Regions from separate parts of the Comamonas sp. CMM03 genome, predicted to be linked through region 1. Evidence: predicted binding sites of a transcription regulator. Region 1 holds the regulator's gene; each other region holds the start of a gene.
The links. Region 1 encodes FNR, which switches genes on or off when oxygen is low (the NO sensors DNR and NnrR bind a similar motif). Its sites were predicted from a motif close to TTGATNNNNATCAA; they were not measured.
Positions count from the first base shown of each region.

Region 2: the regulator FNR is predicted to act here: its motif matches at 1,840-1,853, upstream of cyoA (ubiquinol oxidase subunit II).
Region 3: the regulator FNR is predicted to act here: its motif matches at 2,283-2,296, upstream of nirK (copper-containing nitrite reductase).
Region 4: the regulator FNR is predicted to act here: its motif matches at 4,049-4,062, upstream of KW830_RS09130 (DUF3079 domain-containing protein).

Region 1 covers NZ_JAHUXB010000001.1:61,576-67,263, reverse strand. Annotated here, with positions in the region: gene KW830_RS00295 (HD-GYP domain-containing protein) at 1-1,264, opposite strand, end outside; gene KW830_RS00290 (sulfite exporter TauE/SafE family protein) at 1,311-2,039, opposite strand; gene hemN (oxygen-independent coproporphyrinogen III oxidase) at 2,043-3,425, opposite strand; gene fnr (fumarate/nitrate reduction transcriptional regulator Fnr) at 3,633-4,355, shown strand; gene KW830_RS00275 (hypothetical protein) at 4,526-4,786, opposite strand; gene KW830_RS00270 (DUF349 domain-containing protein) at 4,959-5,688, opposite strand, start outside.
Region 2 covers NZ_JAHUXB010000006.1:251,448-257,135, reverse strand. Annotated here, with positions in the region: gene cyoB (cytochrome o ubiquinol oxidase subunit I) at 1-670, opposite strand, end outside; gene cyoA (ubiquinol oxidase subunit II) at 732-1,778, opposite strand; gene KW830_RS19995 (MFS transporter) at 2,235-3,584, shown strand; gene KW830_RS19990 (lysoplasmalogenase) at 3,770-4,459, shown strand; gene ruvB (Holliday junction branch migration DNA helicase RuvB) at 4,522-5,589, opposite strand.
Region 3 covers NZ_JAHUXB010000004.1:325,766-331,453, forward strand. Annotated here, with positions in the region: gene KW830_RS15365 (MFS transporter) at 1-353, shown strand, start outside; tRNA gene KW830_RS15370 (tRNA-Gln) at 450-526, shown strand; gene nirK (copper-containing nitrite reductase) at 710-2,176, opposite strand; gene norR (nitric oxide reductase transcriptional regulator NorR) at 2,360-3,910, opposite strand; gene ytfE (iron-sulfur cluster repair protein YtfE) at 4,061-4,756, shown strand; gene KW830_RS15390 (N-acyl homoserine lactonase family protein) at 4,815-5,609, opposite strand; gene KW830_RS15395 (ABC transporter substrate-binding protein) at 5,622-5,688, opposite strand, start outside.
Region 4 covers NZ_JAHUXB010000002.1:492,805-498,492, forward strand. Annotated here, with positions in the region: gene KW830_RS09105 (NUDIX domain-containing protein) at 109-732, opposite strand; gene cysM (cysteine synthase CysM) at 849-1,754, opposite strand; tRNA gene KW830_RS09115 (tRNA-Leu) at 1,794-1,878, shown strand; tRNA gene KW830_RS09120 (tRNA-Met) at 1,902-1,978, shown strand; gene KW830_RS09125 (aspartate ammonia-lyase) at 2,507-3,907, shown strand; gene KW830_RS09130 (DUF3079 domain-containing protein) at 4,155-4,385, shown strand; gene KW830_RS09135 (IS5 family transposase) at 4,549-5,481, shown strand.

The DNA.
Region 1 (5,688 bases):
CTACATCCGGGTTGTAGAGCAGCACAGCTGGTTTCAGCGGCTGGTCGCTGCGCACGGAGGCCACCAGGCCATACCGTTCATCGCTCAGCTGCACCACCGAGCCCGGAGGGTAGACCCCCATCACGCGCACAAAGAGTTCGACCAGCTCGCGCGTGAAGCCGCCGCGGCGGCGCCCGAACAGGTCCGACAGCGCTTCGTGCGGGGTCAGGGCCACCGCATGCGCCAGCGGATTGCACAGCTTGTCGTAGCAGTTGGTCAGCGCCAGGATCTGGCCTTCGATGGACAGGTCTTCTTCCACCAGGTGCAGCGGAAAGCCCGTGCCGTCCGTCGCCTCGTGGTGCTGTGCAATCGCCGTCAGGGCGGCGGGCGACAGGCCCATGCGCTGGCCATAGGCCACGGAAGCACCCACATGGTCTTCGTACGCGGCTTTCTGCTCCGGCGTGAAGCTGGGCAGCAATTCGGTGCAGCGGGGATCGATGTCTCTTTTGCCCACATCGTGCAGCAAGGCCGCCAGACCCAGGTCCATCAACCGCGCCGAATTGAGCCCGTGGGACTTGCCCAGCAGCAGCGAGAGCACAGTGACATTGATGGGGTGAGCGCCCTGCTGTTCGCCCACGCTCTCGGACAACAGCCGGATGGCCGTCTGCGAGGCATCCAGCAGCTCCGCGATATACCCGGCCACCAGGCTGGAGCTGGCGCGCATCGCGTCCTGCGGGTCGTTGACCAGCCGGGACACGACTTCGCGGTAGCTGTGGGTGGCGGCAGAAAAGCGCTGGTCGCAGGTCTTGAGTGCGGCCACTTCGCTCGACGCCATGGCCGGCACATCGCGTGCCGCCAGCGTCGGAATGTGCAGCCCCGACGAGCCGATGGTGGCGGGCCGTGCCGGCTGTGGCTGCGTGCCATCAGCTGCGGGCGCCTCCCCCTCTTCATTTGTAAGAGGAGGTAAAAAAGTCAAAACACTGGGATCAGATTTTGCAGGAATGCAACGAATCTCGTCCAAACCCAGCGATTGCAGCACGTCAATCTGTTCCTGGCTGTTCACTCGAAAGCTGCTCACTGGAAATGGATGGCGCAACCAGCCAATGTCCAATTGGACATACATACCTATGCAGATGTCCCGAACGTCAATTAAAAGGGAGTGCGTCACGTTGTTTGGGCTGCAGCACGCCAGCAAGCCAGTCGATCCAAACCGCCCATTATGACGACTGCATGCGACAAATAAGTACTTACATAAAGGGGTTGCGCAAGCGGCGCCGCTGTGCATTAAAAAGCTACAGCGTATTGTGCCGCGTTACCGCTCCATGTCAGCCCTAGCGGCACCACTGTGACGGCACGTGCACCATGTCCATCCACAGGGCCCACAGCGAGACACCTGCCAGCAAGGCGCCGGCGGTGCGCAGCCCCCAGGCTTCGCGCCACTGCTGCAGGCGGCTGATGCGCTGCCACAGCCACGGGCCCAGGGCCAACCACAGGCCCCCGCCCACGCCGAACGCCACCATGGATGCAGCGCCCTGCCACACGCCACCGGCCAGGGCCGCCACCATGACGGCGGAGTACAGCAGACCACACGGCAGAAAAGCCCACAGGCTGCCAGCCACCCAGGTTCCCCCCGGCCCGCGCACACCGTGCTGCACCTTGCTCCAGAGCTTGCGCCCGCCGGACTCCACCCATTGCGGCTGACGGGCCTGCAGCAGCAGCATCAGGCCCCATGCCAATGCGGCCAGGTGCAGCAGCACCCACAGCGGATGCAGGGCGGAGGTGCGGTCGGAGAACCAGGCCACCGTCTCCATGGCATAGGCCGCCACGCCGCCCAGGGCGGCATAGCCCATCAGGCGGCCGACATGGAAGCCCAGCCAGCGCCCGGCATTGGCCGCCTCCGGCGGCTGCGCCGAAGCCCCTTCAGGCTGGATGGACACCACCCGCCCCCCGCTGCGCAGCGGCGAGACGATGGCCGCACAGGGTGCGGCGCACATCGCAAGACAATGGGGCCCACCCACGAGCCCCATGAAGAAAGCGGTTCCAAGCAACGACAGCCACATGGGCTAGATGATCCTGGAAAAGCGCGCCCGGTTCTTGCCGGCCTGCAAATGCCGGTCAAACGTCATGGCCACGCCGCGCACAAAGAACCAGCCCATGGGCGTGACCTTGATGCCGTCGTCGTCGATCACCACCAGGCCCTGCTCCTGCTGCTGGGCCAGCATTTCCAGCTCGGCCGCGAAGTAGCGCTGGAAGTCCAGCAGCCAGGACTGGCTCATGGGCTCGAACAGCACTTCGCCCTGGCACATCAGCGACATGATGACGGCGCGCCGCACCAGGTCGTCGCGCCCCAGCGCCAAACCCCGCACCACGGGCAGCCGGCCCTGGTCGAGGAAGTCGTAATACTCTTCCAGGGTCTTGGCGTTCTGGCTGTAGGTGGCGCCCACGCGGCCGATGGCAGACACCCCCAGGGCAATCAGGTCGCAGTCCGGCTGCGTGCTGTAGCCCTGGAAGTTGCGGTGCAGCCGTCCTTGCCGCTTGGCAATGGCCAGCGCATCTTCCGGCAGTGCGAAGTGGTCCATGCCCACATAGACATAGCCGGCCTGCATGAAGGCATCGATGGAGCCCGAGAGCATGGACAGCTTGTCCGAAGCCTCCGGCAGGTCTTCCTGCGCAATGCGGCGCTGCGGCTTGAAGCGCTCCGGCAGATGCGCGTAGGCATACAGCGCAATCCGGTCCGGCCGCAGCTGGCACACCTGCTCCAGGGTGCGCTGGAACGATGCCGCGGTCTGCTTGGGCAGGCCATAGATCAGGTCCACGTTGACCGAATGGAAACCCAGCTCGCGCGCCGCCTGCACCAGATCGAAGACCTGCTCGGCCGGCTGCTCGCGGTGCACCGCCTTTTGCACATCGGGGTCGAAATCCTGCACCCCGAAGCTCAGGCGGTTGAAGCCCAGCTGCGCCAGGTGGGCCAGACGTTCGCGGGTGACGGTGCGGGGATCGACTTCGATGGAATATTCGCCCACCGCTTCAAAACTGAAGTTGGCGCGCAGCGTGTCCATCAGCTGGGTCAGCTCGGCATCGGACAGAAAGGTGGGAGAACCGCCGCCCAGGTGCAGCTGGCTGACCGCCTGTCCCTTGCCACAATGCGCTACCTGCAGAGCCACCTCTTTTTCCAGGTACTGCAGATAGGTCTGCGCGCGTTCATGGTGCTTGGTGATGATCTTGTTGCACGCGCAGTAGTAGCACAGGGCCTCACAGAAAGGCACATGCACATACAGTGACATGGGAAGCGCCTTGGCCGCAGAATGGTGCTTGCGCTGTTCCAGCGCCAACACATAATCATCCTGACCAAATGCTTCAATAAAGCGATCTGCGGTGGGATAAGAGGTATAACGGGGCCCAGGCACGTCGTACCGACGCAAAAGCTCCGGCGTTACTGCTGTCATTGAATATTCCTTAGGTGCTGCCCAGCACTGTGCCGCACCCCGGGAAAATCAGCCTTGATGCAAATCAAGACATTCAAATACCATTCCTGAGACAATTGATTCATATCATTCGCACAACTGAGCACCCCCTCTCTCGCCTCCCAGCCCGATAACCTTTCTGCGTTACGTCCAATGGCCCGTTCAGCGGGAGCCCAAGGCGTCAGTGCCATGACACCACCCCCTATCAAAGTCACCTGCTCCAACTGCAATCTGCGCGAACTGTGCATGCCCACAGGCTTGAATGAGCAGCAGTTGCACCGTATTGACGATATTGTGGCCACGCGTCGCAAAATCAAACGGGGCAGCACCTTGTTCCGTAATGGCGAAGACTTCACGGCGCTCTATGCCATCCGCACCGGGTTCTTCAAGACCTGCGTGGCCACGGAAGATGGCCGCGACCAGGTGACAGGTTTTCAGATGGCGGGCGAGATCATTGGCCTGGACGGGATCGTGCACGACCACCACACCTGCGATGCCGTGGCCCTGGAAGACGCCGAAGTCTGCGTCATGCCGTTCGACCGCCTGGAAGAGCTGTCGCGCGAAGTGACGGCCCTGCAGTCGCATGTGCACAAGGTGATGAGCCGCGAGATCGTGCGCGAACACGGCGTGATGCTGCTGCTGGGCAGCATGCGTGCCGAAGAGCGCCTGGCCGCCTTTGTGCTGAACCTGGTGCAGCGCCTGCACACCCGGGGCTTCTCGTCTTCCGAGCTGGTGCTGCGCATGACGCGCGAAGAGATCGGCAGCTACCTCGGCCTGAAGCTGGAAACGGTCAGCCGCACCTTCTCGAAGTTTGTCGAGGAAGGCCTGGTCGAAGTGAAGCAGCGCCATGTGCGCATCCTGGACACCGAAGGCCTCAAGCGCATCGTCAACAGCCAGCACGCCTGCGAATAAGCGCGCCCGCCACCGCGGCGCGGATCCAGCACCCCAGCCTCCCTCCGGAGGCTTTTTTCATGGCGCCCGGGCCTTGCCGCACCACGGCATTCCTGTATTTCGGCATTGCGCGGGACTGCCCGCACAGCCCAGGAGGAGGACTCCCCCTCCCCCCACTTCACAGAGCCCGCTTATAGCGACGGGACGCGGCGCTCCCGGGCATTGAGCTCCTGCGGGGACAGCGCCAGCAGGCTGGTCATGGCCGATGCCATCATGATGATGGCCCAGAACAGGAAGAAGGCCACCGTGCACACGCCCAGGCGCGACACCTCGCCATAGGCCGACAGCCACTGCATTTCCAGCGGGTCGACCACGGCAAACACCAGCATCTCCATCACCCCGGCGGCCAGAAAGGCGGGCCAGGCAATCCACATCCAGCGACGCAACAGCATGGGTCTCTCCTTGTTGTGGCAGGCAGATGCCCCATTGTGCGAGCCTCTGTCTGCCGCGTCACCGCCTGCAGCGTCCCCACAAACCCTGAAAAAGGCATAAAAAAAGCCAGCCGGTAGGCTGGCTTGCTGCGGCTGCAGCGCAGGGACCGCAGGCCCTGCGCTGGCGCCCGGTTTACTTGCTGCCGCGCAGCAAGGCCTTGAGTGCGCTTTGCAGGCGCTGGGCCGCGCTGTCGCTGCGCTCCGCAGCCAGCACCGCCGCCACATCCTGCTCCCAGGTGGTGCGGGGGTCCGTGGCCTTGCGGTTGGTCAGCAGCTGCAACTGCAGTGCACGGCGTGCAGACAGCTGGTCGGCCGGTGTAGGCACGTCGGCAGCCATTTCCAGGCGCAGCAGCGACTCGGCTGCTTCGCCCTTGGCGGCAGCGCCCACGGCGGCATGCCAGCTGTTGCGGGAAGCATTGCTCAGCTTGCCCAGTTCCTGCGCGGGCGGCACCAGGGCCGCGTCGCGCTTGGACCAGGCCTCCATCAGCTGGGTCAGGGCTTCGCCATGGGCCTGTGCCGTCAGCTTGCGCAGCGCAGACTGGGCGTGTTCCTGGGCTTCACGCTGGGCGCGGAAAGCCGCATCCCCCAGGCGTGGGCCACGGGCCGGGCGCTCGAAACGGTCACCGCGATCGCCGCGGTCACCACGGTCCTGGCGGGGGCCGGGCTTGCGGCCACCAGCCGCCGCGGCCGGGGCTTCCTTGCGCATGCCGGGGCGGTCGTCGCCACGCACAGCCTTCACCGGGCGGTCGGTCGCCACCGGCGCAGCCGGTGCGGCCGCAGCGGCTGGCTGGGCGGCTTCGGCCGCAGGGGCGGCACGCAGGGCTTCTTCCAGCGCGGTCAGGGCGGCGCGGATCTTCTGCGCA
Region 2 (5,688 bases), on a different contig from region 1:
TGATGATGGTGACGATCAGGTTGATACCCGACAGCGTCGTACCCACACCGGCAATCTGCAATGCCCAGATGTAGTAATCCAGACCGGTGCTTCCGCTCTGGTTGCCCAGATTGGACAGTGCCAGCCAGCCCGAGGTGGAGAACTCGCCCAGGAACAGGGAGATCATCACCAGCACGGCACCGGCCGTGGTCATCCAGAAGCTGAAGTTGTTCAGGAACGGGAAGGACACGTCACGCGCACCGATTTGCAGCGGCACCAGATAGTTCATCAGGCCGGTCACAAAAGGCATGGCCACGAAGAAGATCATGATCACGCCGTGGGCGGTGAAGATCTGGTCGTAGTGGTGCGGAGGCAGGTAGCCCAGGTTGTCGCCGAAGGCCATGGCCTGCTGCAGACGCATCATGGCCGCGTCGGCAAAGCCGCGCAGGAACATGACCAGACCCAGGATCATGTACATGATGCCGATCTTCTTGTGGTCGATCGAGCAGATCCAGTCGCGCCACAGAGGGCCCCAGAGGCGGAACTTGGTCAGTGCCGCCATCATCACCAGGCCACCCAGGACCACGGCGATGAAAGTCCATAACACGATGGGCTCATGCGCCATCGGTACGGCGTCCCAGCTGATCCGCCCGATGAGCGGATCGTTGGGCAAGGTTGTATTTCCAGACATATCGAGTCTCTTGCTAAGTGGCGGCCCCGCTCGCAGGCGCAGGCCAGACCGCCGTCAATGCTTACTGCTGTGCCACAGCACCCGGTTGATCGCGTTGGTCCAGGAGGGCCACCACGCGGTCAGCGTTCTGGACCGTGCACACGTCCTGGGGCAGGTTCAGACCTGCGGCCTTCATGTAGGCTTCGCCGCCGGCAGCGTCGATGGCCATCATGTGGTGCATGCACATCTTTCCGTCTTCCACGCAACGGTTCAGCACCTTGCTGTAGAGGCCGTCTTCCACGCTGGAGAAGCGCTTCACGGGATCCCGCTCGCTGGGCTTGGCCAGGTCGAGGTAGGCGTCACGGGTCAGGGGCTGGCCTTCGGCCTTGGCCTTGGCAACCCAGGCGTCGAAGCCTTCGTTGCTCAGACCGTGGAACTTGAAGGTCATGCCGGCAAAACCGGCACCGCTGTAGTGCGATGCCAAGCCGTGGAACACGCCTTCCTTGTTGATCACCGCATTCAGCTGGGTTTCCATGCCGGGCATGGCATAGATCATGCCGGCCAGGTCAGGCACATAGAACGCATTCATGGTGGAGGTGGCGGTCAGCTTGAAGCGGATCGGGCGATCCACCGGTGCAGCCAGCTCGTTCACCGTGGCGATGCCTTGCTCGGGCAGGAAGAACAGCCACTTCCAGTCCATGGCCACCACTTCCACTTCCAGGGGCTTGATTTCGGGCGCCAAGGCCTTAGTTTCAGACACACGGTCCAGCGGACGGTAGGGGTCGAGCTTGTGGGTGCTGATCCAGGTCAGCGCGCCCAGGGCGATGATGATGATGAGCGGAACGCTCCAGATCACCAGCTCCAGGGCCGTGGAATGGTGCCATTCGGGATCGTATTCGGCTTCGGTGTTCGACTGGCGATACTTCCAGGCGAACAACAGCGTCAACAGAATCACCGGCACGATGATGATCAACATCAGCAGGGTGGCAGTCACCACCAGCTGGCCCTGCTGGGCTGCGATGTCACCTGCGGGATTGAGTACGACGGCCTTGCTGCAACCAGTCAGACTGGCTATCAAGGCGGCCGCCGCGAGCCACGCGGGCCCACGGATTTCCTTGGATTGAAACATGCTATAGACGCAAAAAGACACGCACAGACGGATGTCGGCGCGGATTACAAGACGTTGCGAATTTACTTCGATCAAGGTTTTTTGCGATTGGACATTTTGTCCACCGCAGCCCTGCGCTGGGTCATTGCAAGGCCGAAGCACATCAGTTAGGCGTTTTATGCCCCTCGCGGCAAAAAGTCCTTAACTCTTTGTTTCCACGGCATTTTTTTCTGCTTGAACGGCACGGGTTAACGCTTACACACTAACCCCAGGACGCGCCTTACCCTCCGCCGGGGCAGCGCACTTTGGCCACTAACCCTGCTGACAGCCGGGTCTTGACCGCCCTCCAGCTGCCGCCCGTCGCCACTTGATGGCCGTCAAGATCGGGAACTTCCCCTAAAAAGCCGTTTATCCGATTGCGAGCCCCTGCCCAAGGGCGTAGAAGGGAGGCACACCAACCTCATAGGAGTGTGTTTCATGAGTGGCCTCGCTTATCCGAACATCGCACCTGCTGGCGGTTTCCATGGCTCGGAAGACCTGTCCGACGCCGACACGCACGAAGAGGCTTCTCCCGGCGAAATCGCTGCCGGCGTCATCATCGGCCGATCGTCCGAGTATTTCGACTTCTTCGTCTTCGGCATTGCCTGCGTGCTGGTGTTCCCGCACGTGTTCTTCCCCCACTACACCCTGCTCAACGGCATGCTGGCGTCGTTTGCCGTGTTCTCGCTGGCCTTCATCGCCCGCCCCATCGGCACCGCCATCTCCATGGTCATCCAGCAGCGCTGGGGCCGTGCCACCAAGCTGACCATCTCGCTGTTCCTGCTGGGAACCGCCACGGTGGGCATGGCACTGCTGCCCGGCTATGTTGACCTGGGCCGCTATGCCATCGCCTTGCTGGTGCTGTTCCGCATCCTGCAGGGGCTGGCCCTGGGCGGCTCCTGGGATGGCCTGCCGTCGCTGCTGGCACTGAGCGCCCCACCCGAAAAGCGCGGCTGGTATTCCATGATCGGCCAGCTGGGCGCCCCGTTGGGCTTTGTGGTGGCAGCGGCACTGTTTGCCTACCTCTACAAGGCGCTGAGCCACGAAGAGTTTGTGGAATGGGGCTGGCGCTACCCCTTCTGCGTGGCCTTCGCGATCAACGTGGTCGCCCTGTTCGCACGCCTGCGGCTGGTGGTGGGCCAGTCCTACACCCGCCTGCTGGAAAAGCTGGAACTGGAGCCCGTACCCACCTTCGAGCTGACGCGCAGCGGTGAAGGCCGCAACGTGCTGATCGGCGCCCTGGCGGCCCTGGCCAGCTTTGCTCTGTTCCACCTGGTCACGGTGTTCCCGCTGTCCTGGATGACCATGTTCGGCGAAGACAGCGTCACCAGCATCCTCTGGACCCAGGTGCTGGGCGGCCTGCTGGCCGGCCTGGGGATTCTGGTGTCGGGCAAGCTGGCCGACCGCTTTGGCCGCCGCAACACCCTGGGCACCATGGCGGTGCTGATCGGTCTGTTCAGCTTTGCTGCCCCCTTCCTGCTGGATGGCGGCAGCGCCGGACAGAACACCTTCATCCTGGTGGGCTTTGTGCTGCTGGGCCTGTCCTACGGCCAGTCCTCCGGCACCGTGACGGCCAATTTCTCCCGCCGCCTGCGCTATGTGGGCGCAGCCTACTCGTCCGATCTGGCCTGGCTGCTGGGCGCCGCCTTTGCGCCGCTGGTGGCGCTGGGCCTGTCCTCGCGCTTCGGCCCGGTGGCCGTGGGCCTGTACCTGCTGTCCGGCGCCATCTGCACACTGGCGGCCCTGGGCATCAACCGCGCCATCGAAGCGCGGGGCAGCGACAGCTGAAGGCGACCGCGCCACACACAGGCTGCTTCGGCAGCCTTTTTCATGCCCGCGCCCACCGAGAGCGGACCGAGCGAGCTGTGCGGACTGCCGGCACGCGTTGCAGCGGCGCACCACGGGGAAAGCACCCCATGCCGCCCCCGCCGTTGCGCGGCACACTGCGGCCAATGCCACTTGCCTTGCCCACCATGCGCACCATCTTCATGCCCCCTGGCCGCATCCATGTCTGGCAATGGGTTCTGCTGGCGGTGGGGGCTGGCGCCATGCTCACGGCCCAGGCCGGCTGGGTGGAGCTGCACCGGTTGTTCAAGCCGCTGGCCATGGTGGCGGCGCTGCTGGCGGTCTGTGCCCCGCGTTTTGCCCCGCGCAGCGCCCGGCGGCTGCGGGCGCGCCACTGGCTGCTGGCGGCCCTGGCCTTCAGCCTGGCGGGGGATGTCTGCCTGATGCTGGACGGGCTGTTCATCCCCGGTCTGGTGGCGTTCCTGTGCGCCCATGTCTGCTACATCCGGCTGTTTGCGCTGGATGCCCCCTGGCTGCCGCGGCGCACCCCGCTGGCGGCCTGCCTGCTGCTGGCCGCCGGGGTCTACAGCATGCTGTGGGACCATCTGCCCGCGGAACTGCGCCTGCCCGTGGCCGCCTATGTGCTGGTGATCGCGCTGATGGCCGCGCAGGCCGTGGGCCGAGCCCTGGTGCGCGCCAGCCGCGCGGCGCGCTGCGTGGCCTATGGGGCGCTGCTGTTCATGCTCAGCGACACGCTGCTGGCCGTCGACCGCTTTGTGCACCCGCTGGCCTGGGCGGGGCTGGGGGTGCTGGGCACCTACTACGCCGCCCAGTGGCTGATCGTGCACGGCATGCTGCAAACCAGCCAGCAGGCCTGAGGCACCGGCCGGCACCGCCGCCGAGGGCGCCCAGTGCAGCCCCCTCGAGCGCCCGCCAGCACTCAGTCGCCGAACAAGCCGCCCGCCACCGACGGCGGCTGCACCAGGCCCAGATGGGCGTAGGCCGCCTTGGTGGCAATGCGCCCGCGTGGCGTGCGCTGCAGATAGCCTTGCTGGATCAGATAGGGCTCGATCACGTCCTCGATGGTGCCGGCATCCTCGCCGATGCTGGCGGCAATGTTGTCCACCCCTACCGGGCCACCATCAAAGCGGTGCACCACGGCTTCCAGCAGCTTGCGGTCCATCACGTCAAAGCCGCGTGGGTCCACATCCAGCATGGACAGCGCCTTGCGCGCCATGTCCTGGGTGATGCTGCCGTCGCCCTTGACCTCGGCATAGTCACGCACCCGGCGCAGCAGGCGGTTGGCGATACGCGGCGTGCCGCGTGAGCGGTTGGCGATCTCCTGTGCCCCCGGCACATCAATGGGCGCGCCCAGCAGACCGGCGCTGCGGGTGACGATGCGCGCCAGCTCCTCCGGCGTATAGAACTCCAGCCGCGCCACGATGCCGAAGCGGTCCCGCAGCGGGTTGGTCAGCATGCCGGCCCGCGTGGTCGCGCCCACCAGCGTGAAGGGCTGCAGGTCCAGCTTGATGCTGCGCGCCGCCGGGCCTTCACCGATCATGATGTCGATCTGGTAGTCCTCCAGTGCCGGGTAGAGAATTTCTTCCACCACGGGGCTGAGCCGGTGGATTTCGTCGATGAACAGCACATCGTTGGCTTCAAGGTTGGTCAGCAGGGCCGCCAGGTCCTTGGGCTTTTCCAGCACCGGACCGCTGGTCTGGCGCAGGTTCACCCCCAGCTCCGCCGCAATGATGTGGGACAGCGTGGTCTTGCCCAGGCCGGGCGGTCCGAACAACAGCACGTGGTCGAGTGCCTCGCCGCGCTTGCGGGCCGCGCCGATGAAGATTTCCAGCTGCTCGCGCGCCTTTTGCTGGCCCACGTACTCCTCGAGCATCTTGGGGCGCAGGGCGCGCTCCAGCTGCTCCTCGCTCTTGGAAACAGCACCCGCCGACACCATGCGCGGCGCAGGCTCCGATGCCGGGCCCAGATCTTCAACAACAATGGTCATGATAGGGATTGTGCCGTGTCTGCACCACCCTGCGCCGCCGTGGCGGGATTGGGTCACTGCATGGCCCTGCCGCCCTGCAGGGCGTGCGGTCTGCGCTAT
Region 3 (5,688 bases), on a different contig from region 1:
CGCTGTTTGCCCTGGGGCTGTGGGCACTGGCGCTGCTGCCGCAGGATGCGTCGAACTGGAATGTGGTGTGGCGCATGGCGCTGTGCGGTATGGGCTTCGCCTTCTTCCAGTCGCCGAACAATTTCACCATCGTCACATCGGCGCCGCTGCACCGCAGCGGTGCGGCCAGCGGCATGCTGGGCGCCGCCCGCCATGTGGGCCAGGGCCTGGGCGCGGTGCTGCTGGCGGCGGCCTTCTTGGTGTGGAACCGTGAGCCCGGCCAGGCCGAGCAGTACGCGCTGCTGCTGTCCGGGTGCTGCGCGGTGCTGGCCGGCTGCTTCAGCGTGCTGCGCAAGGCGCCGGCCAAGGCGTGAGTGCAGGGGGCGGTAGCCACCGGACCGCACATTGCAAAGAATTTGTCGCGAATTTTCTGGAGCGACAAAAAATGCTGCTAGAATTGCAGCTTCTCTAGGGGAGTCGCCAAGCTGGTTAAGGCACCGGATTTTGATTCCGGCATGCGAAGGTTCGAATCCTTCTTCCCCTGCCAAGATCTGCAAACCCCGACTGCGCAAGCAGTCGGGGTTTTGCTTTTTCTGCCGGCCAATCGATCGGCGTTTCTGCGCGTGCTGTGGGTTCCGTCTGGCAGTACCGAAGGCCCCCAACCGCAACGCCCTTGCAGGGCAAGGGCGTCATTCGCAGATCCGCCGGCGCGGGCACCGGCGTGGCGCGGTCAGTGGCCGTGTGCGGCGTTCGGGTCCGAGACCCCGGAGTACACCCCGGGCTCTGCCTGGCCGCTCACCTCCAGAATGCCGACCAGACCCTTGCCGGTGCGTGACAGCGCATGGTCCACCAGCAGGTAGTTGCCGGGCACCTGCGGGGTCAGCTCGACGATGGCGGCACCTCCCGGTGGCACCACCGTGGTCTGCACGTTGTGCTTGATGGCGGTGAGCGAGGCTTCGTCATACACCTTGTCAAACACTTCGCCGATCACGTGGAAAGACGAGATCTTGTTGGGTCCGCCCACGCCGAAGTAGATGCGCACCTTCTCTCCCACCTTGGCCTTGAGCTTGTGCTCCTTGGTCAGCGCCCCCACGGCGCCGTTGAACACGTAGTACTGCGGCAATTCCGCGGCCATCTTGTCGAAGTCCACTTCCTGGTGGGTTTTGGCCCCGATGGGACGGGTGGTGTACATCTCGCCCTGCATCACATAGAACTCCTTGTCCACCTGGGGCAGGCCGCCTTCAGGCTCCACCAGAATCATGCCGTACATGCCCGCCATGATGTGGTGGGGCACCAGCGGCGTGGCACAGTGGTACACGTACAGGCCGGGGTTCAGTGCCTTGAAGGTGATGGTCTTTTCCTGGCCGGGCGGCACCTGGGTGTGTTCGCCGCCGCCCAGTCCGCCGTTGACGGCATGCAGGTCGATGGAATGGATCATCTTGCTGCTCTTGGCATTGGCCAGCGTCAGCTCCATGGTGTCGCCTTGCTTCATGCGCAGCATGGGGCCGGGCACCTGCTTGTCGAACGTCCAGTAGGTGAAGGTGGTGCCGTCGTCCAGCTGGCCCACCAGCTCCACGGTCTCGATGCGTTTCTGGTGCTTTTGCGGGCCCGCGGCCTTCACGGCGGGGGGCACGGCACTGGGGTCGGCAGCAATGCTCACGGCACCGGCCAGGGCCGGAGCCATTGCGGCGGCCGGCGTGTACAGGGCTTCGGGACCGGGGGCGTTCTTTTGCACGGCCTTTTCGGCTTCGACCGTGGTGCCTTTGACCTCCAGCTTGCCTTCCATGCCGATCTGGCGGTGGCCGGGGATGGTGCAGTAGTAGCTGAAGGTGCCGGCCTTGGTCACCTGAAAGCGCAGCGTGGCCGGGCCCGTGTCGGCATTCACCTTCTTGGAAACCACATTCAGGCCTTCGACGGCCAGATCGTGCTCGGCACCTTCGCCGCTCTGGAGCACGATCTCCACCGTGTCGCCCACTTCGGCCACGATGGTGGGGTTCACCTGGCCCTTGGCGTTCACATAGACCATCTTGCCGTCGACGATGTTGGTCGTCAGTGCCACTTTGCGCACCTGGGCGGTGGCGGCTTTTTTGGCGGCTGCGGCGGCGGGTGCCGCCTGTGCACTGCCGAGGCTGGGCGCCAGATTCAGTGCCAGGGCGATGGCGAAGGCAACGGGGGTCAGGCAACGTGTCGAGGTCATACGCTTCTCCTTGTAATCCCGGCAATCGGACTGCGGTACCCAGAAATTTGGGCATCGCATCTGCTGCCGTTGAAGGGAATTCTTCGGAGATTCAGAGGACGTCGATTTGCGTTGGATCAAGCGCGAAATGGCGTGGCGCAGGCCAACCACACAAACCGCGTAGGGCCAATAAAAGGAGTGCAATCAGCCTTTTATGCCCAGACGACGCGCCAGTTTGTGCAGATTGCTGCTATCAATCTGCAAGCTCTTGGCGGCGGCGCTCCACACGCCCTGGTGCTGGCCCAGCGCCTGTTCGATCGCGTTGCGCTGCACATGGTCCACCTGCTCGCGCAGGGAGCTGAAGGTGCTGCTCACCTGGCCTGCCGCCGCGCCCGGCAGGGCGGCACCGGGGGCGAGTGCCGGTGCCGACAGCGGCGCGGCCTCCAGGTCCAGCGAGGCCGCGTCCAGGCTGACGATGTCGGTGCGGCGTGCCCCGTAGCTGACGGCCTTGAGCGCGGCGCGGCTGATGACATGCTCCAGCTCACGCACATTCCCGGGCCAGGCATAGCGGCGCATCGCAAGCTGGGCATCGCTGGTCAGGCGCAGGCTGCGCAGGCCCAGGCGGCTGCGGTTGAGTTCCAGAAAACGGCCGGCCAGCAGCAACACATCGTCGCCGCGTTCGCGCAGCGGCGGCACATGCAGGGGGTAGACCGACAGGCGGTGGAACAGGTCGGCGCGGAAGCCGCCGTCGCGCACCTGTTCGTTCAGGGCGCGGTTGGTGGCGGCAATGATGCGCACATCCACCTTGCGCGGCTGGTCGGCGCCCAGGCGCTGGATCTCTCCGTTCTGCAAGGCGCGCAGCAGCTTGGCCTGCACGGGCAGCGTGAGCTCGCCCACCTCGTCCAGAAACAGGGTGCCCTGGTCCGCACTTTCAAACCGCCCGGCGCGGGCGGCCACTGCTCCGGAAAAAGCGCCCCGGGCATGGCCGAAGAGCTCGCTTTCGGCCAGGGTGTCGGGCAAGGCAGCGCAGTTCACATGCACCATGGGCTGCTGGCGCCGGCGTGACAGCTGGTGCAACCGGCGTGCAAACAGCTCCTTGCCCACGCCGGTTTCGCCCAGCAGCAGCACCGGCATATCGGTTTCGGCCACCACGGCCAGTTCCTGTTGCAGCCGCAGGAGAGCAGGGCTTTGGCCCACGATGTCCTGCAGTGCGGCGGGCGTGGCATCGGAAGGCTGGGCGCTGCGCGACAGGCGCAGTGCCCGCACCTCGGACTCCAGGTGCGCCATGCGCACCGTGGCCTCGATCAGCGGCACCCGCGCCTGCAGGCGCTCCTGGGCCTGGTCGTCGAACGTACCGATGTCCAGGGCGTCCAGCGTGATCACCCCCCAGTGCCAGCCTTCGATGGAAATGCCCAGCCCCATGCAGTCGTGCACGGGCAGCGCCTGGCCTGCACGTTCGGTGAGCAGGCCGTCATAGGGGTCGGGCAGGCTGCTGTCGTGGTGAAAGCGTGTGAGTTCGCCGCTGCGGGACAGGATGGTGGCCAGGCGCGGGTGCTGGCTGACGGTGAAGCGCCGGCCCAGGGCTTCCTGCACCAGGCCTGCCGCGGCCACCGGGCGCAGGCATTCGCCTTCCAGCCGCAGCAAGGCCACTGCGCCGCAGTGAAATTCGGCTTGCAGGCTTTCAACCAGCCGTTGCAGGCGCACGGCCTGCGGCAATTCGGTGGAAAGATCGGAAAGGACCAGGGAATCGAGCATGGTGAAAACAACCGGATGGGGTATTTGTGACCGGGCGGGGCGGGGTGCATCCTACCCATGGATGCGCTAACTGCTTGATTCTCAAGGAGGGGGGTACAGGCATGGTTTGCGCTAGCGCAAAGGCATCACCTGTTACCTCAAAGGTTTGCCATGTCTCTCATCCACCAATCCGTCGGCAGCATTGCCAAACAAATCCCCGGCGCCACTGCGGTGTTCCACAAATACGACCTGGATTTCTGCTGCGGCGGTAAGCACAGCCTGGCCCAGGCAGCGCAGGCCAGGCAGGTCGATCCTGCGGTGGTCGAAGCCGAGCTGATGCGTTTGCCGGCCGTGGCCGCACAGGCCGATGCGGAGTCGGCGGCGGTTGCGGCCTGCGATGCCGGCCACAGCGACGTGCTGATCGAGCACATCCTGCAGCGCTACCATGAAGTGCACCGCCAGCAGTTGCCGGAGCTGATCCGCCTGGCCCACCGCGTGGAGCAGGTGCACGGGGACCGCGACGATTGCCCGGTCGGTCTGGCTGCCCATCTGGAAGCCATGTTCCAGGCGCTGCAAAGCCATATGCTGAAGGAAGAAAAAATCCTGTTCCCGCTGCTGCTGGCCCAGCACAACGCCCAGGCCCGGATGCCGATTGCGGTGATGCGCCATGAGCACGACCAGCACGGCGCTGAATTGCAGAAGCTGCTGGATCTGACCGACCACATCACGCCGCCGCGTGCCGCCTGCACCACCTGGCGTGCGCTGTACGGCGGGCTGCGCGAGTTCAAGGAAGACCTGATGCAGCACATCCACTTGGAAAACAATGTGCTGTTCCTGCACACGGAGCAGGCTGTGGCTGCAGCGTGACAGGCGCTGTCGCCTCGGGACAGCTGCGGCGTCTGCGAGACCGGGGCGCTCCAGATGCTCAGGCGATGCGGTGGATAGATGAACCTGGCAACTGCAGGGGCGGGAACAAGGCGCAGACCTGTGGGTCGTGCCCAGGGATGATCTGGTCCGGGCCGTCCGCCAGCTGCCGGATCAGCGCATAGCCGCCCAGCATGTCCTCCAGGCTGTGGATGGCGGGAAACGGGTTCAGCTTTTCCAGGTTCTCGTAGTAGTGCGCGGCGTCGGAGGTCAGCACCACCCAGCCTCTGGCGGTCATCACGCGCACTACCTGCAGGCCGTCGGTGTGGCCGCCGACACGGTGAAACTCGATGCCGGGCGCAAACCGGTGCATGCCATCGACCAGCCGGACATCGCCGGCATACAGGCGCTTGAGCACGACGGAAATATCGTCAAGTGCGAAGAAGTGGTTCTGCTTCGCATCGCACATGCACCTGCCGGTGGCGTAGGCCATCTCGCGCTGCTGCAGCCAGATGCGGGCGTTGCGGAACTGGTTCACATTGCCGGCATGGTCGTAGTGCAAATGGGTGATCGCGACATCGCGGATGTCGTCGGCCGCAATGCCCAGTGCGCCGAGCGCCTGGACCGGCTCCTGCAGAAATGCACGCTGGCGGGCGAGGGCGGAGACCTGGCTGAAGCCGGTGTCCACCAGCAGCAACTGGTCGCCACCGCGCACCAGCCAGACAAAGAAGTCCAGCGGCATCAAGGCATCCGGATCGCCGTCGACGGGGTGCAGAAAATTGCTCTGCCGCACCCGCGCGACGCTGGCGTACCGGATGGCGAGGACCTCATAACGGGGCAGATCGTCTGGCTGCATTCTGCTGGCCGCCTACTTCTTCACCAGAGGGCATTTGCTCTGATCCAGGCTCTCGAACGCCTCCTTGCCCGGCACGGTG
Region 4 (5,688 bases), on a different contig from region 1:
GCGACGCACACGACGCACAAGGGCTGCCCCATCGCGCACACGGCACCCTCTGGAGCAGCCCACGGGGAAAGACGGGGAAGGGGAAGCCGCATCGCGGCTCAGGGGGCGTTACGCCAGGGTGGGCGGCAACTGAAACCGCGCATCTTCGCTCCATGACCGCAGCGGCCACTTGGCGGGATCCGGTTCCGGGCTCTGGCCGGGACGGAAGGCCCCGAATTGTGGCTCCACGCCCTTGTCGCGGATCCAGTGGGCCAGGGCATAGCCCGTGCCCGCCGGCCAGCAGCGCGCGGCTTCGGGGGTCACCCAGCGGTATTCCAGCAGCTCGGGAGACAGGCGCACATCGTCGGGATTGCCCGCCACGCGCACGTGGTAGGCGATCAGCACCTGGTTCATGCGCAGAAATTCCCAGCTGCCCAGCAGGCGCAGGGCTTTGACCTGCAAACCGGTTTCTTCCAGCACCTCGCGGCAGATGCCGGTTTCCGGAGATTCGCCGGCTTCCATGAAACCGGTGATCAGGCCGAACACGCCTTCCTGCCACAGCGCATTGCGCGCCAGCAAGGCTTGGCCACGGTCGTTTTCCACCACTGCCGCCAGCACGGGCGTGGGGTTGCCCCAGTGCGTGAAGCCACAGGCCGGGCAGCGCAGACGGCTGACATCGCCGCTGTCTTCCGCCTGGGTGATCCATTCCAGCGGCGTGGCGCAGTTCGAGCAAAAACGGGTTTCGAATGCCATGGAAGTTCCGGTGCGAGTTTGAGTTTTTGATAGCAGCCTGCACGCTTGCAGCATGCGCAGACTGCTATCTTGAGCATCAACCCGGCCAGTGTAGCCGCCAGGCAGGAGGCCTGCTGTTACGCAGGGAACACGCCGGTGGACAGGTAGCGGTCGCCGCGGTCGCAGACGATGAAGACGATGGTGGCATTGGTTTCGCGCTTGGCGATTTCCTGGGCCACCCACAACGCACCGGCGGCAGAAATGCCGGCGAAGATGCCTTCCTCGCGCGCCATGCGGCGGGCCATGTCCTCGGCATCATCCTGGCTCACATAAACCAGCTCGTCGACCAGACTGGCGTCATAGATCTTGGGCAGATATTCCTCGGGCCACTTGCGGATGCCGGGAATGCGCGAACCTTCGGAGGGCTGGGCACCGATGATCTTCACATCCGGGTTCTGCTCCTTCAGGTACTTGGCCACGCCGGTGATGGTGCCGGTGGTGCCCATGGCGCTGACGAAGTGGGTGATCTTGCCGCCGGTCTGCGCCCACAGTTCCGGGCCCGTGGTTTCGTAGTGGGCGCGGGGGTTGTCGGCGTTGGCAAACTGGTCCAGCACCACACCCTTGCCCTGGGCCACCATCTGGTCGGCCAGGTCGCGGGCGTACTCCATGCCGCCGCTCTTGGGCGTGAGGATCAGCTCGGCACCATAGGCCTTCATGGTCTGGGCGCGCTCGATAGACAGGTCCTCCGGCATGATCAGCACCATGCGGTAGCCCTTGATGGCGGCCGCCATCGCCAGCGCGATGCCGGTGTTGCCAGATGTGGCCTCAATCAGCGTGTCGCCAGGCTTGATCTCACCGCGCTCCTGGGCGCGCTGGATCATGGACAGTGCGGGACGGTCTTTCACCGACCCCGCAGGGTTGTTGCCCTCCAGCTTGCCCAGAACCACATTGCCTTTTTCCGCGTTTGCGGCAGCGTTGATGCGCTGCAGTGCCACCAGAGGCGTGTTGCCGATGACGCTTTCAATCGAAGGATACGTTTGCATGTGCATAAATGTGCCATAATCCACGCTTCCCTGATTGCTGCCCGGGTGGTGGAATTGGTAGACGCAGCGGACTCAAAATCCGCCGCCGCAAGGCGTGCCGGTTCGATTCCGGCCCCGGGCACCACAGAATCAGAGAAAACCAGTTATCGCGAGGTGGAGCAGTCTGGTAGCTCGTTGGGCTCATAACCCAAAGGTCGTTGGTTCAAATCCAGCCCTCGCAACCAATTGGTGCATCCGCACCACAAAAAAAGCCCACTGCAAGTGGGCTTTTTTTGTTTCCGTCGCGTGCCATCGCCCCCGTTGGCACGCGCCCTGGCAAGGTCAGGCATCCCCGCTAGCGGGGTTGCGCACGCCCCTTTCCCCCAAGTCGTTTTCCTGTTCCGTGCCGTTTTTCACCAGCGCACGGGTTTGCAGCCCCGCGCCAAGCACATCGCCGCCCAGCACGGCCCATCCCATTGGGTCCGCCCCCTGAAGCCCGGCAAAGCCATGCCCTGTGCGGTGGAGCACGCTTTCACACCGTGTCAAACGGACTCCCCATCTCGCACCAAAACAGTGCGACATCGGACATGATATGCAGCAAAATTTGGCTTCTCATCCGTTTTGAGCATAATTTCACCCAACAGCCCGGCTTGATACTGCACTATTTTGGTGCCAATCAGCCGGGCTTTGCCACGCCCGGACCTTGCGTCCGCGTGGCCCCGGCCCACGGTGCCGGAGCCGATTTTTTATTCTTTTCAGCCAATCTGCTCACCATGCGCCAAGAAAGCGACTTTTTGGGTCCCAAGGACATCCCCGACAACGCCTACTGGGGCGTCCACACCGCCCGTGCGGTGGAGAACTTTCCCATCACCGGCCACAGCGTGGCCCATATGCCCCAGCTGATTCGCGCCTACGCCCTGGTGAAGAAAGCTGCCGCCCACGCCAACCTGGCCCTGGGCACCATCACGGCCCCGCAGGCCGATGCCATCTCCAAGGCCTGTGACGACCTGGCGGCCGGCCAGCTGCACGACCAGTTCGTGGTGGATGTGATCCAGGGCGGCGCCGGCACCTCCACCAATATGAACGCCAACGAGGTCATCGCCAACCGGGCGCTGGAACACCTCGGTCTGGCCAAGGGCCGTTATGACGTGATCCATCCCAACGACCACGTCAATGCCTCGCAGTCCACCAATGACTCCTACCCCACCGCCGTCAAGCTGGCCACCTGGTTCGGCATCCAGGAGCTGCTGGCGGCCCTGGCCGCACTGCGCGGCGCCTTTCAGGACAAGGCCGTGGAATTCAAGGATGTGTTGAAGATCGGCCGCACCCAGCTGCAGGACGCCGTGCCCATGACACTGGGCCAGGAATTCAACGCCTTCGTCTCCATGATTGCCGACGATGAAAAGCGCCTGCGCGAATCCGCCCCCCTGGTGTGCGAGGTCAACATGGGCGGCACCGCCATCGGTACCGGCCTGAACGCCCCCGTGGGCTATGTCGACGTGGTCATCCCGAAGCTGGCCGAATTCTCGGGCGTGCCCGTGGTCAAGGCCGCCGACATGATCGCCGCCACCTGCGACACCGGTGCCTTTGCCGACATCTCCGGCATCCTGAAGCGCATTGCCGTCAAGATGTCCAAGATCAGCAACGACCTGCGCCTGCTGTCCTCCGGCCCCCAGGCCGGCGTGGGCGACATTCAGCTGCCCGCGCGCCAGGCCGGTTCGTCGATCATGCCCGGCAAGGTCAACCCCGTGATCCCGGAAGTGATGAACCAGGTGTGCTTCGAAGTGATTGGCAACGACGTCGCCATCACCATGGCCACCGAAGCCGGTCAGCTGCAGCTCAACGCCTTCGAACCGCTGATGGCCTGGGCCCTGCACAAAAGCCTTCAACACCTGGCCCATGCCTGCCACACACTGCAGGTCAACTGCGTGGAAGGCATCGTCGCCAACCGCCGCGTGCTGGACGAGCGCATTGCCTCTTCGGTGACGCTGGTGACCGCCTTGAACCCGCTGATCGGTTACGAAAGGGCCGCCCAGATTGCCAAAACCGCTATTGCCAGCGGCAAACCCATCGGGGTCGTGGCCGAGGAACTGGGCGTAATGAGCCAGGCCCAGATGCAGCAGTTGCTGGTCGCCGACAAGCTGACCATGCCCGGCGCGCTGACCGCCGCCTGAGCACCCGCGATGTGCCGCCCGGCACACGGGGCGGCACCTGGGGTCCAGGCCATGCCAGCGGCCACCCGCTGCGCTCGCACGGTACGGTGCCAGGTCCGTGCGGTGCCGTGCGAACATGCGTTGCCTGCAGACAGCCATTGCTTGATACAGGGCAAGCCGCGGTGAATCTTCTGTCGCTTGCCGTAGCACCCAACAGCCACTGCAGCGCATACTGGATGGGCATTCTCCCCATGCCGCGAGCGATACCATGGCCAAGAAATTCCCCAGCAACCCGCCCCACCCTGAACGCCTGTGCTGGGGCTGTGACCTCTACTGCCCCGCCACCGACCTGCGCTGCGGCAATGGCTCCGACCGCACGCCCCACCCCAGCGAACTGTGGGGCGAAGACTGGCAAGCCATGGACGGCGGCACTCCCGCTGAAAACGCCGCATCTGCGCCCGAAGATGCCGGCGCAGCGCCCCCTGCGGCCACTCCATAAAACAACACCCACCTCCTACTCAATTGCGGGTTGCGGAAATAGGGGGGAGTGATGCGCTTGCACTTGCGGCCACCAGAGGGTGGTATTGGCACGATTCACGGCGTTGTTGCATAAGTCGGCCGAGGCGTGCATGCGAGACCCCGCGACCTGGTAGGCTCCCCCTATGAGCAAACCACCGCGGGCGAAGTACCGCACGACGAACTGGACCGAGTACGACGCTGCCCTCAAACGCCGAGGCTCGCTGATGATGTGGCTTGACGCGGACCTTCAATGGCAGGCTCCATCGAGTGGCAGGACCGGGCGGCCGGCGGTATTCAGCGACGCAGCGATCCAGTTCTGCCTGACGCTCAAGTGCATGTTCGGTCTAGGGCTGCGACAAACAACAGGCCTTGCTGAGAGTCTCGTGCGGCTCGCCAGGCTTGATTGGGCGGTACCCGACTACAGCACCCTGTGCAGGCGCCAGAAGACCTTGAGCGTGACCATCCCCGCACGCCCCAACCAGACAGGCCTACAGCTGCTGATCGACAGCACCGGCGTGAAGATGCTGGGCGAAGGGGAGTGGAAGACCAAGAAGCATGGCGCCGACTACCGGCGACAGTGGCGCAAGGTTCACCTAGGCATTGATGCACAAACTCTAGAGATCCGCGCCATCGAAATAACGGACAACGCCATTGGCGATGCGCCCATGCTGCCGGAACTACTGGCCCAGATACCACCTGACGAGCCCGTGTGCTCGGTGAGTGCAGATGGTGCCTATGACACCAAAGCTTGCCACGAGGCCATCGCCGGTCGGCAAGCCGCAGCGATCATCCCGACTCGCCGCAATGCGAAACCGTGGACCTATGCCAGAGCGGGAGCACAAGCCCGCAACGAGATCCTGAGAACGACGCGCAAGCTCGGGCGCACGATATGGAAGAAATGGAGCGGCTACCATCGCCGCAGCCTGGTGGAGACCAAGATGGGCTGCTTCAAGCGGCTGGGTGAGCAGGTGATGGCCCGTGACTTCGATCGGCAGGTCACAGAGCTACAGGTTCGTGCATCCATCCTCAACAGGTTTACCAGCGTGGGAACGCCTGCGACTGTGCGTGTGGCATAACTGCGCCTTGGGTAAGGGAAGGCTCATCCTCACGCAGGGTTATGCAACAGCGTCGTTCTACAACCCAACGCGGCGGCACTCGACGCTTAGGTACATCAGTCCGATAAAGTTCGAAGAAGCTCGAGAAGCTTAGGCTGGTGTCTACGAGACCGGCAGCAGCCCAGTACCAGCTTCCACCGCACTCGGTACAACCTCACTCACATCATG